2 regions of the Streptomyces sp. NPDC046909 genome follow, and region 2 is predicted to be linked to the other one. Evidence: riboswitches for the same ligand, from Rfam matches in the RefSeq annotation. Region 2 holds a riboswitch; the other holds the start of a gene.
What was found. A riboswitch is a leader RNA that binds a small molecule or an ion and turns the genes downstream of it on or off. The one in region 2 is predicted to bind ZMP and ZTP.
Positions count from the first base shown of each region.

Region 1: linked by a shared signal. The riboswitch ahead of ABZ928_RS31850 (glycine hydroxymethyltransferase) and the one ahead of ABZ928_RS46790 (bifunctional 5,10-methylenetetrahydrofolate dehydrogenase/5,10-methenyltetrahydrofolate cyclohydrolase) in region 2 are both predicted to bind ZMP and ZTP.

Region 1 is NZ_JBEYXC010000010.1:290,529-299,824, reverse strand. It holds gene ABZ928_RS31885 (FAD-binding oxidoreductase) at 123-1,472, shown strand; gene ABZ928_RS31880 (decaprenylphospho-beta-D-erythro-pentofuranosid-2-ulose 2-reductase) at 1,510-2,265, shown strand; gene ABZ928_RS31875 (2'-5' RNA ligase family protein) at 2,362-2,931, opposite strand; gene trpS (tryptophan--tRNA ligase) at 3,083-4,096, opposite strand; gene ABZ928_RS31865 (RNA polymerase sigma factor) at 4,228-4,788, shown strand; gene ABZ928_RS31860 (hypothetical protein) at 4,775-5,782, shown strand; gene ABZ928_RS31855 (hypothetical protein) at 5,905-6,636, shown strand; gene ABZ928_RS31850 (glycine hydroxymethyltransferase) at 6,675-8,126, opposite strand; ZMP/ZTP riboswitch at 8,169-8,258, opposite strand; gene rocD (ornithine--oxo-acid transaminase) at 8,351-9,296, shown strand, end outside.
Region 2 is NZ_JBEYXC010000023.1:355-9,650, reverse strand. It holds gene ABZ928_RS46830 (MFS transporter) at 1-85, shown strand, start outside; gene ABZ928_RS46825 (IucA/IucC family protein) at 85-1,770, shown strand; gene ABZ928_RS46820 (type III PLP-dependent enzyme) at 1,767-2,963, shown strand; gene ABZ928_RS46815 (aldehyde dehydrogenase family protein) at 2,960-4,420, opposite strand; gene ABZ928_RS46810 (hypothetical protein) at 4,556-4,849, opposite strand; gene ABZ928_RS46805 (nuclear transport factor 2 family protein) at 5,019-5,375, shown strand; gene ABZ928_RS46800 (MarR family transcriptional regulator) at 5,400-5,933, opposite strand; gene ABZ928_RS46795 (hypothetical protein) at 5,995-6,828, shown strand; ZMP/ZTP riboswitch at 6,833-6,916, shown strand; gene ABZ928_RS46790 (bifunctional 5,10-methylenetetrahydrofolate dehydrogenase/5,10-methenyltetrahydrofolate cyclohydrolase) at 6,938-7,786, shown strand; gene ABZ928_RS46785 (CU044_5270 family protein) at 7,788-8,678, opposite strand; gene ABZ928_RS46780 (sigma-70 family RNA polymerase sigma factor) at 8,671-9,222, opposite strand.

The DNA of each region.
Region 1 (9,296 bases), on a different contig from region 2:
ACACCGCGATAACTCCGGCAATATTGAGCGACATCCCATTAATCACCCATTTCGGGGAGAGGATGAATGTCCCGGGATGTTTGAAAACCAATCGCCCGCTTAAGGGCGATACGGTCACCGGCATGTCTGCCGAGACCGTTTCCGTCACGGGATGGGGCCGCACGGCGCCCACCGCGGCCCGTCTGATCCGCCCCCGGACCTACGAGGAGGCCGCGGCCGCCGTCCGGGGCTGCGGGGCCCGCGGCGGCATCGCGAGGGGCCTGGGACGGGCGTACGGGGACGCCGCGCAGAACGCCGGCGGTGCGGTGCTCGACATGACGGGGCTGGACCGCGTCCATGTGATCGACGCCGCCAACGGCATCGTGCTGTGCGACGCGGGCGTCTCCCTGCACCGGCTGACGCGGGTGCTGCTGCCGCTCGGCTGGTTCGTGCCGGTGACGCCCGGCACCCGCCAGGTGACGGTCGGCGGGGCGATCGGCGCCGACATCCACGGCAAGAACCACCACGTCTCCGGCTCCTTCTCCCGCCACGTGCTGTCCTTCGAACTCCTCACCGCCGACGGCGAGATCCGCACCGTGAGCCGGGGTACGCCCCTGTTCGACGCGACCACGGGCGGCATGGGGCTGACGGGGGTGATCCTGACCGCGACGGTCCAGCTGCAACCGGTCGAGACGTCCCTGATGTCCGTCGACACCGAACGCGCCCGGGACTTGGACGACCTGATGGCCCGGCTGTCGGCCACCGACCACGACTACCGCTACTCCGTCGCCTGGATCGACCTGCTGGCGCGCGGCGCGTCCATGGGGCGCGCGGTACTGACCCGCGGCGATCACGCGCCCCTGGACGCACTGGGCCCACGCGCGCGTAGAGAGCCGCTGGCCTTCCGCACCCCCCGGCTCCCGGCCGCCCCCGCCTTCCTCCCGGAGGGCCTGCTCACCAGGACGACCGTGGGCCTGTTCAACGAGCTCTGGTACCGCAAGGCCCCACGCGCGCGTACCGGCCAACTGCAGAGCATCTCCGCCTTCTTCCACCCCCTGGACGGCGTCCCGCACTGGAACCGCGTCTACGGCCGCGGCGGCTTCGTGCAGTACCAGTTCGTCGTCGCATACGGCCAGGAGGACACCCTGCGCCGGATCGTGCGGCGCGTCTCGGAGCGCCGCTGCCCGTCCTTCCTGGCCGTCCTCAAGCGCTTCGGCGACGCCGACCCGGGCTGGCTCTCCTTCCCGCTGCCCGGCTGGACCCTCGCCCTGGACCTCCCGGCGGGCCTGCCCGGCCTCGGCGCCCTCCTCGACGAACTGGACGAGGAGGTGGCCGCCGCCGGAGGGCGCGTCTACCTCGCCAAGGACTCCCGCCTACGCCCCGAACTGCTCGCGGCCATGTACCCGCGCCTCGACGACTTCCGGGCGCTGCGCGCGGAGTCCGACCCGCGCGGGGTGTTCGTCTCGGACTTGTCCCGCCGTCTCTCCCTCTAGCTCTGGGCATTCCAGGCAACCTCTAGGAGCTGCTGTCGTGAAGGACGCCTTCGGCATCCCCCAGTCCCTGCTCGTCCTCGGCGGCACGTCCGAGATCGCGCTGGCCACCGCCCGCCGCCTGATCGCCCGCCGCTGCCGCACGGTATGGCTGGCGGGCCGCCCCTCCGAGGCGCTGGAACGCTCCGCGGCCGACTTCCGCGCCCTGGGCGCCGACGTCCACACCGTCGCCTTCGACGCCCTCGACCCCGAGTCCCACGAGACGGTCCTCGGCAAGGTCTTCGCGGAGGGCGACATCGACATGGTGCTGCTCGCCTTCGGCATCCTCGGCAACCAGGCCCACGACGAGCGCGAGCCGGTCTCCGCGGTACGTGTCGCGCAGACCAACTACACGGGCGCGATGTCGGCGAGCCTCGTCTCCGCGCGCGCGTTGCAGGTCCAGGGCCACGGCTCCCTGGTGGTCCTCTCCTCGGTCGCCGCCGAACGCGCCCGCCGCGCCAACTTCATCTACGGCTCCAGCAAGGCCGGCCTCGACACCTTCGCCCAGGGCCTGGCCGACGCCCTCCACGGCACCGGCGTACACGTCATGGTCGTACGCCCCGGCTTCGTACGGTCGAAGATGACGGCGGGCCTCCCGGAGGCGCCCCTGGCGACGACACCGGAGGCGGTGGCGACGGCGATCGAACTGGGGCTGCGGCGGAGGTCGGAGACGGTGTGGGTGCCAGGGGTGCTGCGGTGGGTGATGTCGGCGCTGCGGCATGTACCGCGGGAGGCATTCCGAAGGCTGCCGATCTGATCGGTCCCATCGAACGCAGGCCCAGCTGAACGCGCCCCTTCAGGGGCGCGGGGAACTGCGCGACCAGCCCCCACCGGCCCGCAGCTACGCCACGACCTAGGCCTTTTGCTCCACCGGCGCCGAAGCCTGCGGCGGCACCACAGCCCCACCGAACGCGTACTCATGCAGCTTCCGCCACACCCCGTCGGCCCCCTGCTCATAGAGCGCGAACCCGGTGCACGGCCACTCGGCGACGTACTCGGACAGTTCTTCGAAGGCCCGGTCCATCGCCTCGTCGTCGATGCCATGGGCGACGGTCACATGCGGGTGATAGGGGAACTGGAGCTCGCGCGCGACGGGCCCGGACGCGTCACGAACCTGCTTCTGCAACCACGTACAGGCCTCGGCCCCCTCGACGACCTGCACGTACACCACGGGCGACAGCGGCCGGAACGTCCCCGTGCCGGACAGCTTCATCGGGAACGGCCGCCCCGCCGCGGCGACCTCGGTGAGGTGCGCCTCGATGGCCGGCAGCGCGCCGTCCTCGACCTCGGTCGGCGGCAGCAGCGTGACGTGCGTGGGGATGCCATGAGCCGCGGGGTCGCCGAAGCCCGCGCGCAGCTGTTGGAGCAGGCTGCCGTGTGGCTCCGGGACCGCGATCGACACGCCGATCGTTACGGTCCCCACGTCGTCTCCTGTCTTCCCTCTCGGGCTTCCTGTCGGGTTCGGTCCCGGCCGTCCGGCTATCGACTGTACGGCCACGGCTGTGCTGTGGGCAGGCGCAACCGTAGTGATGTGCAGCGCTCTGTCCAGTGGTACGTGTGTGCGGGCTCAGACCTCAGTGCTTGGCGGGCAGAAAGCCGACCCGGTCGTAGGCCTGCGCCAGCGTCTCCGCCGCGACGGCGCGCGCCTTCTCCGCGCCCTTGGCCAGGACCGAGTCCAGCGTCTCCGGGTCGTCCAGATACTGCTGGGTGCGCTCCCGGAACGGCGTCACGAACTCGACCATGACCTCGGCGAGGTCCGTCTTGAGCGCACCGTAGCCCTTGCCGTCGTACTTCTGCTCCAGTTCCGCGATTCCCGTACCCGTGAGGGTCGAGTAGATGGTGAGCAGGTTGCTGACGCCCGGCTTGTTCTCGCTGTCGAAGCGGATGACGGTGTCGGTGTCGGTGACCGCGCTCTTAACCTTCTTGGCGGTGGTCTTCGGGTCGTCGAGCAGGTTGATCAGGCCCTTCGGCGTGGAAGCCGACTTGCTCATCTTGATCGACGGGTCCTGGAGGTCGTAGATCTTCGCCGTCTCCTTGAGGATGTACGGCTTCGGCAGCGTGAAGGTCTCGCCGAAGCGGCCGTTGAAGCGCGTGGCGAGGTCACGGGTGAGCTCGATGTGCTGGCGCTGGTCCTCGCCGACGGGGACCTCGTTGGCCTGGTACAGCAGGATGTCCGCGACCTGGAGGATCGGGTACGTGAAGAGGCCGACGCTGGCGCGGTCGGCGCCCTGCTTGGCGGACTTGTCCTTGAACTGGGTCATGCGGGAGGCCTCACCGAAGCCGGTGAGGCAGTTGAAGACCCAGGCGAGCTGCGCGTGCTCGGGGACGTGGCTCTGCACGAAGAGCGTGCAGCGGTCCGGGTCGAGACCGGCCGCGAGGAGCTGGGCGGCGGCGAGGCGGGTGTTGGCCCGCAGGTCCGCCGGGTCCTGCGGGAGCGTGATCGCGTGCAGGTCGACGACCATGTAGAACGCGTCGTGGGACTCCTGCAGGGCCACCCACTGGCGGACGGCGCCGAGGTAGTTGCCGAGGTGGAACGAGCCTGCGGTGGGCTGGATTCCGGAGAGCACGCGGGGACGGTCAGAGGCCATGCTCACCATTCTCTCAGGTGTCGGGGTGCGATCCGGAACTGGTCGGAAACAGATGGGAACCGATCCGTCTCCTGCGGTGTAACAAGAGTGTGAGAACGCGGGAGGGGGGCCGCATCGTCGATGAGGCCGCGGTGATCGCACGTGTACGCGCCGGGGAGCCGGACGCGTACGCGGAGCTGGTGCGTGCCCATACGGGCATCGCGCTGCGGGCGGCAGCGGTACTCGGGGCGGGTGCGGACGCGGAGGACGTGGTGCAGCAGGCCTTCGTCAAGGCGTACTGCGCGCTGGGCACGTTCAAGGACGGCTCGGCGTTCAGGCCGTGGCTGCTGTCGATCGTGGCCAATGAGACGAGGAACACAGTGCGTACGGCGGCGCGCCAGCGCACGCTCGCCGGCCGGGAGGCGGCCTTCATAGAGGCCGAGCCGTTGATACCGGAATCGGCGGACCCGGCGGTGGCGACGCTGGACGCGGAGCGCCGCGCGGAGCTCGTGGCCGCCCTGGAGCTGCTGAGCGAGGAGCATCGTCTGGTCGTCACCTACCGCTATCTGCTGGAGATGGACGAGTCCGAGACCGCCCAGGCCCTGGGCTGGCCCCGGGGCACGGTGAAGTCCCGGCTGAACCGCGCGCTGACGAAGATGGGCCGGCTGCTGCCGGATTTCAAGCCTGGGGAAGGAGGTGATGAGCGTGAGTGAGGGACGAGAGTCGTACGGCGGTGAGGGCGCCCGGGGGCCCGAGGGCGCCGGGGGCCGGGGGCCGCGTGGCCGTGGCGGTGACCGGGGTCCGGGTGCGCGGGGGCATGACCGTGAGCGAGGGTCCAAGGGGGGTGTATCCGGCCTTCCGGAGGAGCTGCGGGCGCTGGGCAGATCGCTGGACGCGCCCGGGGTCGACGGTGCCGGCGGGCCCTTGGGCTCCCCGGGTTCCCTGGACTCCGAGACGATGGTGGAGCGGGTGCTGGGGCAGATACTCGCCGAGCGTCTGCCGGTCCCGGTGGCCGAGCCGCCGGGGGTCCGTGGGCGGCTAAGGGCGGTGCGGCGCTGGACTCGGGTGCGGTGGCGTTCCCTGACGGCGACCCTGTGCGGGCTGCTGACGGTGCTCGCGCTCACGCCGCCGGTGCGGGCCGCGGTCGTCGACTGGTTCGACTTCGGCGGGGTCGAGGTGCGCTACGACCCGTCGGCGATGCCCTCGTCCGGTGCCGAGGTGCCCGGCTGCGGGCGGTCGGTCTCGCTGGCGCAGGCCGAGCGGAGGGCCGGGTTCGCACCCTTGGTGCCGGACGCGCTGGGCGCTCCGGACGCGGTGGCGGTGACCGGTGAGCCGCAGGGGCGGTTCCTGGTCAGCCTGTGCTGGCGGGAGCGGGGGGCCACGGTCCGGCTCGACGAGTTCGCGGCGGACCTGGACCTGGCCTTCGCGAAGACGGTGCGTGAGCAGCCCGAGTGGATCTCCCTCAGCGGCTCGGACACCGGCCCCGCGTATGACACGGCGCTGTGGTTTCCCCGCCCTCATCTGCTGAGCTTCTGGCTGGTGGACGCGGACGGGGAGCGCTACACGCGGAAGGAGCGAACGGCCGGGCCGACGCTGCTGTGGAGCCATGGGTCGGGCGCCGAGGAGGTGACGCTGCGGCTGGAGGGGGTGGCGTCGAAGGCGCGGGCGGTGGAGATCGCGAAGTCGCTGGAGGAGCCTCTCGATTAGTTCCGGCCGAGTGGGAACCCCGGCGGGTCGAGCGGTGTACCAGAAGTGACAGACGGCTCGCGGGGGTGCTGACGGGCCGTACGGCATCGGCAAGTTGGGGGCTCAGGATGCGCAGGTGTGCGGTGGATCGGAGGGACGGCTGTCGTCGACTGGCGGCGCTGACAGGGGTGTTGGGGGCCGCGGTCGGGCTCACTCTGGCGGGCGCCGGGTCCGCGTCGGCCGGTGGTCCGACCAGCGTGCTGATCGTGTCGCCGGAGAGCTCGGAGACGGCGTCGCTGTACTACTCGGACCGGCAGTACGGCGCGTTGGAGCGGCTGCTCGGGGACACGGCCATGGGCACGGCGGTCAAACCGCCCGAGGCCGACCTGGTCACCGGCCCGCAGATCAACGTGACATGGATGCTGCACGATGTGTCGCCGTGGCGGGTCGACAGGGTCTACCCGGGCGTGGGCTCCCAGGACGTCTGGATCCATACGGCGGCGAACCTGGACGCGACGACGAACGGCACCTGGCATCGCGCCGGCCGACCCACCGTGCTCCGCAACCTCCTCAAGGACCTCGGCGTGATGGGCAAGGCGTCCGGGGACGGGAACGCCGTGGAGTATCCACCGCCCTGGGACATGGACGCCGACAGCACGGGCACCGGGGCGCCGGAGTCGGCACCCGCGACCGCTCCGGCCCCGGCCCGGCGGGCAGAGTCGGCGGACGGCGCGGACTGGGGGTGGGCGGCGCCTGGTCTCGCCGTCGGGGTGGCGGCCGGTGTCGGCGGGACGGTGCTGATACGCCGCGCGGCGGGCCGGCTGGAGGCCGGACCGCCGCGGGAGGAACCACGTCAGGAACTCATTGATCTATGAGAGTCGCTGATCTTTGACAACTCAACAGAGGGCGTGTGTCAGCCCAGGTCGATCTCCGGGTACAGCGGGAAGCCGGCCACGAGGTCGGTCGCGCGGTGGGAGATCTCTTCGGCGACCTTGGGGTCGAGGACGTGGGCGGCCTTGGAGGGGGCGCCGGACTTGGTGGTGCCGGGCTCCGTGGTGGTGAGGACGCGGTCGATGAGCGCGGCGACCTCGTCCATCTCGGCGGTGCCCAGGCCACGGGTGGTCAGGGCCGGGGTGCCGATGCGGATGCCGGAGGTGTACCAGGCGCCGTTGGGGTCGGCCGGGATCGCGTTGCGGTTGGTGACGATGCCGGAGTCGAGGAGGGCGGCCTCGGCCTGACGGCCGGTGAGGCCGTAGGAGGAGGCGACGTCGATCAGGTTGAGGTGGTTGTCGGTGCCGCCGGTGACGAGGGTCGCGCCGCGCCGCATCAGGCCCTCGGCGAGGGCGCGGGAGTTGTCGACGATGCGCTGGGCGTAGTCCTGGAAGGCGGGCTGCCGGGCCTCGGCGAGGGCGACGGCCTTGGCTGCCATGACGTGCGGGAGCGGGCCGCCGAGGACCATCGGGCAGCCGCGGTCGACCTGGTCCTTGAGGGAGTCGTCGCACAGGACCATGCCGCCGCGCGGGCCGCGCAGCGACTTGTGGGTGGTGGTGGTGACGATCTGGGCGTGCGGGACCGGGTCGAAGTCACCGGTCAGCACCTTGCCCGCGACCAGACCGGCGAAGTGCGCCATGTCCACCATCAGGGTCGCGCCGACCTCGTCGGCGATCTCGCGCATGAGGCGGAAGTTCACCAGCCGGGGGTAGGCGGAGTAGCCGGCGACGATGATGAGCGGCTTGAACTCACGGGCGGAGACCCGCAGCGCCTCGTAGTCGATGAGGCCGGTGGCCGGGTCGGTGCCGTAGGAGCGCTGGTCGAACATCTTGCCGGAGATGTTCGGGCGGAAGCCGTGGGTGAGGTGGCCGCCGGCGTCCAGGGACATGCCGAGCATGCGCTGGTTGCCGAAGGCCTGGCGGAGCTCGGCCCAGTCGGCGTCGGTGAGGTCGTTGACCTGACGGGCGCCGGTCTTCTCCAGGAAGGGGACCTCGACGCGGGCGGCGAGGACCGACCAGAAGGCGACGAGGTTGGCGTCGATGCCGGAGTGCGGCTGGACGTAGGCGTGGCGGGCGCCGAAGAGCTCCTTGGCGTGCTCGGCGGCGAGCGACTCGACGGTGTCGACGTTGCGACAGCCGGCGTAGAAGCGGCGGCCGATGGTGCCTTCGGCGTACTTGTCGCTGAACCAGTTGCCCATCGCGAGGAGGGTGGCCGGGGAGGCGTAGTTCTCGGAGGCGATCAGCTTGAGCATCTCGCGCTGGTCGTGGACCTCCTGGCCGATGGCGTTGGCGACGCGCGGCTCGACGGCGCGGATCACGTCGAGGGCGGCACGGAAGGCGGTGGACTCGGTGGAAAGGGGCTGCTGGTCCGACATGTGCGGCCTCCGGATGGCGTGGCGGGTTGCGGTCACGATTCACGGTTCGGCCCAGGCGCACGGCACTCGGTCACTCACAGGCCGCTCCCCGATGGTCCGTCCCATCCCAGCGCGCCAGTCACGGCCCGCCGGTCAGCCTACCGGGCGCGCCGGACGGGAAAGGTCCTGCGTCCACCATGCGAGCGACGATAGGAAGGAGGCCACCTCACCCCTGGGAGGATCCCGTGAACGCCACGGAGAGACTCATCGGCTCGGTCGATGCCCACAGTGCGCACACCTACCATCCGCTGCCCGTGGTCGTGGCCACGGCGGACGGGGCCTGGATGACGGATGTCGAGGGCCGTCGGTATCTGGATCTCCTGGCGGGCTATTCGGCGCTCAATTTCGGGCATCGCAACCGACGGCTCGTCGAGGCGGCCAAGGCGCAGCTGGAGCGGGTGACGCTGACGAGCCGGGCCTTCCATCACGACCGGTTCGCGGCGTTCTGCGAGGAGCTCGCGGAGCTGTGCGGGATGGAGATGGTGCTGCCGATGAACACCGGCGCGGAGGCGGTGGAAACGGCGGTGAAGACCGCCCGGAAGTGGGGGTACCGGGTCAAGGGCGTGCCGGCGGAGATGGCGAAGATCGTGGTGGCGGGCAACAACTTCCACGGCCGTACGACGACCTTGATCAGCTTCTCCACGGATCCGGAGGCGCGGGCGGACTACGGCCCCTACACACCCGGCTTCCAGATCGTGCCGTACGGAGATCTCACGGCGATGCGCGCGGCGGTCACGGAGAACACGGTCGCGGTGCTGCTGGAGCCGATCCAGGGCGAGGCAGGGGTGCTGGTGCCGCCGGCGGGTTATCTGCCGGCGGTCCGGGAGCTGACGCGCGAGCGGAACGTCCTGTTCGTGGCGGACGAGGTCCAGTCGGGTCTCGGCCGGACGGGCCGTACCTTCGCCTGCGAGCACGAGGGCGTGGTGCCCGACATGTACGTCCTGGGCAAGGCGCTCGGCGGCGGGGTCGTCCCGGTGTCGGCGGTGGTGTCGAGCGCGGCGGTCCTGGGAGTCTTCCGCCCCGGCGAACACGGCTCCACCTTCGGCGGCAATCCCCTGGCCTGCGCGGTGGCCCTCGAAGTGATCGCGATGCTCCGCACCGGCGAGTACCAGGCCCGGGCCGCCGAGCTCG
Region 2 (9,296 bases):
CCCCGTGCTGACCGGGGGCGCCGCCGCCGCGCTCACCGCCGTGGTGACCCTCCTCCCCTCCATGACCCCCCGCTGGAGCCGCTGATGCCCTCGCTCACCCATACGGAACTGCCCACCGCCGACGAGGTCGTCGCCCACACCCTCCTCAACTGCCTGCTGCGCGAGGTCTCCGGACCCGAGCACCAGAGCGTCGTCACCGACGGCGGGCTCCTGCTGCGCCTGCCGCGCCGCGGAGTGCTGCTGCGGGTCGCCCTGCGCCGCACCTCGCTGCTGGGCGCGCACCGGTTCAGCGGTGCCGTGCACGAACAGCGCGACGGCGGCTGGGCCGAGGTGGACTGGCGGCGGCTGGCCGAGTACACGCACGACGAGCTGGCGCTGCGGACCGGGGTGCGCAACGACGAGTTCCTGGAGCAGGTCGCCTCCAGCCACGAGGCCGTGACAGCAGGGCTCGCCGGCACCCGCACCTCGCCGACCGACGCCTACCTCGCCTCCGAGCAGTCCCTGCTCTTCGGTCACCGCTTCCACCCCACCCCCAAGGCCCGCACCGGCGACCCGCGCGCCTGGTCGGCCTACGCCCCGGAGGTCGGGGCCGCCTTCCCGCTGCGGTATCTCGCCGCGCGGGAGCACCTGATCGCCGAGGAGTCCGCGCACCCCTCGGCCACCGCCGCCCTGGACCGGCTGCGCCCCGGCGTCCCGGACGGCTACCGTCTGCTGCCCGCGCACCCCTGGCAGTACGACACGCTCCGCGAGCACCCGGCGCTCAAGTCGGCGCTGGACGACGGCGATGTCCTGGACCTCGGTCCGGGCGGGCGGCTCTTCGCCGCGACCGCGTCCGTGCGCACGCTCTACGACGGGGAGACCTTCCTCAAGTGCAGCCTGAACGTGCGCATCACCAACTGCCTGCGCAAGAACAGCAGTTACGAACTCTCCGGCGCCGTCGCCCTGACCCGCGTCCTGGCTCCGGCCCTGGCCGACCTCGCCGAGCGCTTCCCCGGCAGCGCGGTGCTCCGCGAGCCCGCCTACCGCACGCTCGCCCTGCCCGGCCCGGACGGCACCCCGGACCGCGCCCTGTTCGAGGGCTTCGGAGTCATCGTCCGCGAGGGGCTCCCCGCCCGGCTCGCCCCGGGCACCACTCCCCTGCTGGCGGCGGCCGTGGCCGACGAGTACCCGAGCAGCGCCGCGCACATCTCCCGTCTGCTCGGCGCGGCGGACGAACGGACGGCCCTCGACTGGTGGTCGGCCTATCTCGACCTGCTGCTCCCGCCGGTGCTGGCCGCCTACTTCGACCACGGCCTGGTCCTCGAACCCCACCTCCAGAACGTCCTGGTCTGCGTGGCCGACGACGGCATGCCCGCCCAGGTCCTCTTCCGCGACCTGGAGGGCACCAAGCTCGTCCCCGAGCACCACGCCGACACCCTCGCCGCGCTGCCGCCGGAGGTTGCCGGGCCGATGACGTACGACGCCCAGCGCGGCTGGGACCGGGTCGTCTACTGCCTGCTGGTCAACCATGTCGCCGAGCTGCTCGCCGCCCTCGCCGACCTGCACCCGGGGGCGGAGGCCGCGCTGTGGGGGCGGGTGCGGGAGACGCTCCGGGCCTACGCCGACCGCCTCGGCTGCCCGCCGCGGCTCGCCGCGCTGCTCGCCGGGGTGCCGCTGCCCGCCAAGGCGAACCTGCTGACCCGCTGGGAGCGCAAGGCCGACCGCGAGGCCGGATACGTCCGTCTGCCGTCCCCCCTCGCGGAGGACATCCTCTCCGGGAGCACCCGATGACCCCCGCCGTGCACGACCGCGCCCTGACCCTGCCGGCGCCCGAACTGCCCGCGTACGTCTACGACTTGGCGGCACTGCGGGCCCACGCCGCCGCCGTCCGGGCCGCCCTCCCCGAGCGGGTCGAGCTGTACTACGCCGCGAAGGCGAACCCCGAGCCGGAGATCCTGGCCGCGCTCGGTCCGTACGTCGACGGCTACGAGGTGTCCTCGGGCGGCGAACTCGCCCATGTCGCACGGGCGGTGCCGGGTCGGCCGCTGGCGTTCGGCGGGCCGGGGAAGACGCCGGACGAGGTGCGGGCCGCACTGGAGCACGGGGTGGAGCGCTTCCACGTCGAGAGCGAGCACGAGCTGCGCGTGCTGGCCGAGCTGTCGCGGCAGCCGGGACGGCGCGTCGCGGTGCTGCCCCGGGTCAATCTGCCGTTGTCCGACGGCTCGTTGGCGGGCAGCTCGCTGGCGATGGGCGGGCGGCCGACGCCGTTCGGCATGGATCCGGCTGAGGCCTCGCGGGTCGTGCGCGCCCTCACGGACGGCACCTACCCGCATCTCGAACTGCGGGGCATCCACGCCCACTTGGCCAGCGGTCTGGAGGCGCTGGAGCAACTCGCCGTGGCCGAGGCGGTCGTGGCCTGGGCCGTTGGGCTGGGGGTGCCGCTCGCGGAGGTCAACGTCGGGGGCGGCATGCAGGTCGACTACGGCGACCCGGACCGCCGCTTCGACTGGGGCACCTACGGGAAGGGGCTCGCCCGACTCGCCGAACGGCACCCGGGGTTGACCTTGCGCATCGAACCGGGGCGGGCACTGACGGCGTACTGCGGCTGGTACGTCACGGAGGTGCTGGACGTGAAGCACAGTCACGGCGAGGAGTTCGGCGTCGTCCGGGGCGGCACGCACCATCTGCGGACCCCGGCGACGAAGGGGCACGACCAGCCCTGTGCCGTACTGAAGGTGGACGACTGGCCGCACCCTTGGCCGCGACCGGCCGCCGAGGGCGAACACGTCACGCTGGCGGGGCAGTTGTGCACGCCGAAGGACGTCCTCGCGCGCCGGGTGCCCGCGCCGGGGCTGCGAGCCGGGGACCGGGTGGCGTTCTCGCTGGCGGGGGCCTACGCGTGGAACATCTCCCACCACGAGTTCCTGATGCACCCCCGGCCCGGCTTCCACTTCCTGGACGCCGGGCCGGAGTCAGGGGTCTAGAAGGGGTAGTGCGCCTGCTGGGTGGCGATGGTCACCCAGCGGGTGTTGGAGAAGGCCTCCAGGCCCCAGCGTCCGCCGAAGCGGCCGTATCCGGAGGCCTTGAAGCCGCCGAAGGGGGCCTGGGGTTCGTCGGCCACCGACTGGTCGTTGATGTGCACGATGCCGGTGCGGATCCGGCGTGCGACAGCCAGTCCGTGGGTGGCGTTCTCGGTGATGATGCCGCAGGTCAGACCGTTCTCGGTGTCGTTGGCGACGGTCACGGCGGTGTCGTCGTCGGAGAACGTCTCGACCACGCAGACCGGCCCGAACGCCTCCGCGTGGTACAGCTCGGCGTCCTTCGGGACATCGGTGAGGACGGTCGCCGGGTGGACCGCGCCGTCGGGCTTGCCGCCGCCGGTGAGGACCTTCGCGCCCTTGGCCACGGCGTCCTCGACCAGCCCGGCCACGCGCTGTGCGGCGGAGGCGGCGACGAGCGGACCGACCACGGTGTGCGGGTCGCCCGGGTCGCCGGCCTGGAGCGAGGCCGTCTTGGCGGTGAACTTGCGGGTGAACTCCTCGGCGAGGGACTCGTGGACGAGGATCCGGTCGCCGGACATGCAGATCTGCCCGGCGTTCATGAAGACGCTGAAGGTGACGGCGTCCACCGCGTAGTCGACGTCGGCGTCGTTCAGCACGATGACGGAGTTCTTGCCGCCCAACTCCAGGACGGCGGGCTTGAGATGACGGGCCGCGTGCTCGCCGATGATCCGGCCGACGCCCGTGGAGCCGGTGAAGTTCACCGCGCGGACCCGCGGGTCGGCTATCAGGGCCTCGGCGATCCCGGCCGCGTCCTCCCGGGCGTTGGTGACGACGTTGAGGACACCGTCGGGCAGGCCCGCCTCGCGGAGCACGTCCGCCACGAACAGAGCGCAGGCGATGGGCGCGTCCTCGCTCGCCTTGACGACGACCGTGTTTCCGGCGGCCAGCGGTGCGGCGACCGCCCGGACGCCGAGGATGACCGGCGCGTTCCACGGCGCGAACGCGGCGACCACGCCCACCGGTTCGCGGACCGCGAGGCCGAGCGCGCCCTGTTCCTGGGCGGTGAGGACCTCGCCGCGCGGCGCGGTCACGGCGGCGGCGGCCTCGCGCAGCATGTTCGCGGCGAGGTAGACGTTGAAGTGCGCCCAGGGCCGGGTGCCGCCGGCCTCGTGGGCCATCAGCTCGGCGACCTGGTCGCCCTTGCCGTCGAGGAGGTCGGCGGCCTTGAGGAGGATGGCGCGCCGCGCGAAGGGGGCCAGCGCGGCCCACTCGGGGAACGCCGCGTCGGCCGCGTCCACGGCCCGCCGCACGTCCTCCGGGCCCGCGGCCGCGACGGTCGCGTACACCTCGCCCGTGTAGGGGTTGAGGTCCTCCGCCGTGCGGCCGGAGGCGGCGGGCACGTCCTTGCCGCCGATGAACAGTTCGCGCGTGATGGGCATGATGCGGACCTCTTTGTTCGCCACGTGAACCAAGATTCATTTCTAAGCGCATGCTCTGTTCAACCGGCAACAATGTCAAGGGCCGCCCGGCTGTGCTCGGCCGGGCGGCCCTCGGTGTGGACGTACGCGTTGGTGTCAGTACTGGATTCCCGGCAGCAGCTGGGTGACGGGGGCGGCGAGGTCGGTCACCTGGCTCAGCTGGTTCAGGTCGTTCAGCTTGTTGAGCTCGGCCAGCTGCCTGGAGGGCCGCGGGATCGCGTCCTTGTACTGCGCGGGCAGGTCGCTGACGGTGAGCGAGTCGAGCGTGGCCATCGGGCTGAGGGGGGCGGCGCCCGCTTCCTCGGGGGCCGCGCTCGCCATCGGAGCGGCGAGACCGGCGACGCCGGCGGCGAGGCCTACGACGGCGGCGATACGTCGAGTGGAGATCATGTTTTCAGCAACGCCGACAGGCCCGCCGTGGACACGGGCACCGGGTCCTCCTCACCCGTCAGGCGGAGTGCGGCCGCTGCGCTTGCCGAGCCCGGCGGGGCGGAGGAGTCTCGAAGAAGAGGCCCACGCGGCCCGCTCCCGTCTGCCGCGGGCCTCGCAGGAGGTCGACATGGGCACCGGGTTCAGCACCGACACACTGCGCCGGGGCATCGAGGGAAGCACGGCGGCGAATCTGCTGTCGCTCTACACGGACGACGCCGAGTTGCGCGTCGTGGACCGCAACACCCAGCCCAGCAGCCCGAGGGTGCTGCACGGCCGGGACGAGATCGCCGAGCTTCTGGAGGACGTCTACAGCCGCGACATCAAGACGCACAAGCTGGAGGAGTGCATCGTCCAGGGAGACCGCGCCGCGTACACCGAGTCCTGTGAGTACTCGGACGGGGTCCGGGTCTTCGCGGAGTCGATGATCACGCTGCGGGACGGCAAGATCGCCGAGCAGACGATGATCCAGGCATGGGACGAGTAGGGAGGCGGTTGCCGAAGGTCCAGATCACGACTCGGCTGACCTGGACCTTCGCGATGCGGGCCGCTCCGGTCCGCGCTCCGCGGCCACGACGAGCTTCCGCAACAGGTCGGCTAGCGTCCGTTGCTCTGCTGCGGTCAGTACTGCGAGGAGCGCGAGCTCGTTCGCTTCCTCCGCCGCCGCGTGCTGTTCGAACGCGGCGTTCCCGGCATCGGTGAGCCGGACCCGCACTCTGCGCCGGTCGCCGCTCTCGTGCGTACGGGCGATCAGCCCGGCCTCCTCCAGCGGCGCCAGCCGCGCCGACAGCGCGCCCCGCGTCAGCCCCAGCCGGTCGGCGAGTTCCGAGGGACTCGCGGTGTAGGGCGGGCCGTTCCGGCGCAGCGTCAGCAGCACCTTGTACTGCCAGTGCCGCAGCCCGTCGGAGTCGAGGGCGTCGCGGCGGGCCTGGGAGGCGTGCCGGGCGAGCTTCGCCAGCCGTGCGTAGATGGCCTCCTTCACCGGGTCCATCCAGACGAGTTCCTTCGACCACGCCGCGACATGCCGGTCGACGGAGTCCTCCATTGTCTGCCTCCCGCAGTGATTTCCTTGTGGATGGTTTTTTCTCTCACTACCTTCCCCTGTCATGACGAACACCACGAGCACTTTCGTCGATCTCGACGAACTCCTCGCCTCCGCAAGGGACTTGGCGTTGGCAGGACGATGGCAGCGAGCGCTGCGCCTGCTGGACACGACGACGTGCGAGGCACCCGAGGACCGCGCGCGCCTCGCCCTCGCGGCGGCCGAAGTCGCCCTGGAGAGCGACTGGTTCGGCGGTACGCGGCTCACCGCCGACCGCGCCGAGCGGGCGGAGAAGGAGGTGCCGGGCGGGGACTGGGACCTGGACTTCGTGCGGCTGCGCCACGACTACCTGCGGCTGTTGCGCCCCGACGGCGCCTCCCGGCACGGCCCCGAGGGCAAGGCGCCGGATGCCCTCGCGGAACTCCGGCGCCGCGGACAGGCCCTGCGCGAGGGCGCGCCCGACGAGGTGCGGCGGGGCTGGGCCTCGATGTATCTGGGGCTCATCACCGACAATCTCTTCGGCGAGCGTGACGCGGCACCCGCCCACTACGAGGCCGCCCTGCGCGCGGGCGAGTCCGGCGGCGACGACCTGCTGGTCCGGGAGGCGCTGCGGCACCTCGGCGACCACGACCACGACGCCGGCGAGCACGAGCGGGCCCTGGAGCGCTGGCGGCGGGCCACCGCGCTCGGCGCCCGGGCGGGGATGATCCCGGGGGTGCTCAGCCAGCAGATGCTGCTGGCGGTGCTGGCCCGCGACACCGGCGACGAGGGCGGCGCGACCGCGCTGGCCACGGAGATCGCCCGCTGGGCCGAGGCGATCGGCGCCGGTCATCTGCACGGCCAGGCGGCCGGGTTCCTGGCCGGGATCGATCCGACCGCGCCTCCGCAGGGCAGGTAGGCTGTCGGCGGGCCGTGACTGGCGCTGAGGTGGAGCACCACCGGGGAGCGGACCGCAGGACCTGATGCCGTGCGCCTGGGCGAACCTACTACCAGCCCAGGAGTGGATCATGTCTCAGGCCCGGCTCATGGACGGCACCGCGCTCGCCCGGCGGATCGTGGAGGAGACCGGCAAGCGCGCCGCCGACCTCACCGAACGCACCGGCACCACCCCCTGTCTCGCCACCGTCCTGGTGGGCGAGGACCCCGCCTCCGTGACCTACGTCCGGATGAAGCAGAACCGCTGCCGCAAGGCCGGCATCGCCTCCCGGCATGTGGAGCTGCCCGCGGCGACCACCACCGAGGAACTGGTGGGCACGCTCAAGGAGCTGTCCGCCGATCCCGCCGTGCACGGCATCCTGCTCCAGCACCCGATGGGCGAGCACATCGACGAGCGGGCCGCGTTCGAGGCGATCGCGCCCGAGAAGGACGTCGACGGGGTCACCTTCGCCTCGTTCGCGACGATGAGCTTCGGTCTGCCGGGCTTCGTGTCCTGCACGCCGGGCGGCATCATGCGGCTCCTCGACGAGTACGGCGTCGACCCGTCCGGCAAGCGGGCGGTGGTCGTCGGCCGCAGCGCGATCCTCGGCAAGCCGGCCGGGATGCTGCTGCTCGCCCGGGACGCGACGGTGACGTACTGCCACTCGCGGACGGCGGACCTGTCGGCGGCCGTCCGGGAGGCGGACATCGTGGTCGCCGCGGTGGGCCGGCCCAAGCTCATCAAGGGGCAGGACATCAAGCCCGGCGCCGTGGTGATCGACGCCGGGTACAACGAGGGGAACATCGGCGACGTCGACTTCGACTCCGCCGTGGAGCGGGCCTCCCTGATCACCCCGGTGCCGGGCGGCGTCGGCCCGATGACCATCGCCACGCTGCTGGAGCAGACGGTGGACGCCGCCGCCCGGCAGCTCGGGGCCTGAGTCAGCGCATCCAGGCGCTGTACTCCATGACATCGCCGGCCTTGACGCCGTACTCGGGCTCGGCCTCCGTGAAGGTGGTCTCCAGCCCGAGTACGGCACCGGTCGCCGGGTCCATGATCAGCATGCTGCGGGTGCCGGACCGCTCGTGGACATACGCCTGTCCGCGCCGCCCGAGCCGGTCGATGACCTGCCCGACGGGCTTCAACCCGTCGGCCTCCGCGAGGAGTTGGGCGAGCGTCGCCGTCTCGCGGGCGCCCAGGGTCCAGGTGTTGAGGAGCACCTTGACGGCGTAGAGAAACTCGCCGGTGTCCAGCTTCTCCTTGCTGTACGTGGCCTCCTGGAGGTAGGCGCGCAGGCGGGCGACGTCGTGCGGGGGCGGGGACTGCGGTGGTGCGTCGCTCCAACTGGGCGGGTACGTGCGCTCGGTGCGGTGGCGGCCGTCGTCGACGATCTCCGTGTGGCTGTCGTCGGCGTGCCAGCGCACGATGCGCTCCTCCGGATAGGTGATCGGGGGCTTGTCCTCGCTCATGCCCAGGCTCCATGACTTCACATGGGTGCCCTTGCGGAGCTCGGCCCCGGCCTCGGCCGCGCGCGCCCGTCCGGCCAGGGTTTCCAGGGGTACGGGGGTGGAGTCGGCCTGCACGATCAGCGGGCGGGGTGCGGCGACCGCCGGCGCGGTGGTCTGGTCGGCGAACAGCAGCGCCGACACCAGCGCGGCGACGACCGCGGTGGCCGCGAGGCCCCAGTAGAGCCGGGGGCGGCGCGAAGTCCGTTGCCGCAGCAGCCGGTTGAGCCGTCGCTCGGCGTTCTGGTCGAGGGGGCCGTCGCCGAAGTGGGGGGCGTCGGTGGGCACCGGGTTGGCACGGCGCAGGAGTTCGAGTTCATCAGCCATGGCCGTATTCCTTCGCTTCCTTCGCGAGGCTCGTGGTGCTCGTGGGACTCGTCCGGTCGATCTCGGCTCTGAGCCGGCGCCGGGCCCGGTGCAGCCGCATCGACGCGGCCCGGCTGCCGCAGCCGAGGACGACGGCGACCTCGTCGATGCCGAGTTCCTCCCAGGCCGTCAGCCGCAGCACCTCCTGGTCCGCCGGGGAGAGCCGGGCCAGCGCCTCGTGCACCCAGGCGCCGGGGGTCTCCGCGTCGGGGCCCGCCTCGATGTGCCGCCGGTGCGCGGTGTCGTCGTGGCCCAGCCGGTCCACCAGTCGCCGCCGGCGCCCCTGCCCCCGTACCGCGTTCGCCAGGCAGTTGCGGGCCACCCCGTACAGCCAGGGCAGCGGGGTGTCCGGGAGGTCGGTCCGTCGGCGCCAGGCGACCGTGAACACCTCCGCCACCACTTCCTCCACGTCGTCGGTACGCCCGTCCAGTCGCCGCGCGACATAGCGGCTGACCGCCCAGTAGTGCTCGCGATAGGCAGCGGCGAAGTCGTCGTCGTTGCTCATGTTCCGTTCGTGTCCGGCACCCTCGGGATCGTCACAGCCGTTTCCGTGATTCTCGTCGCGCCCCCGAAGTGTGA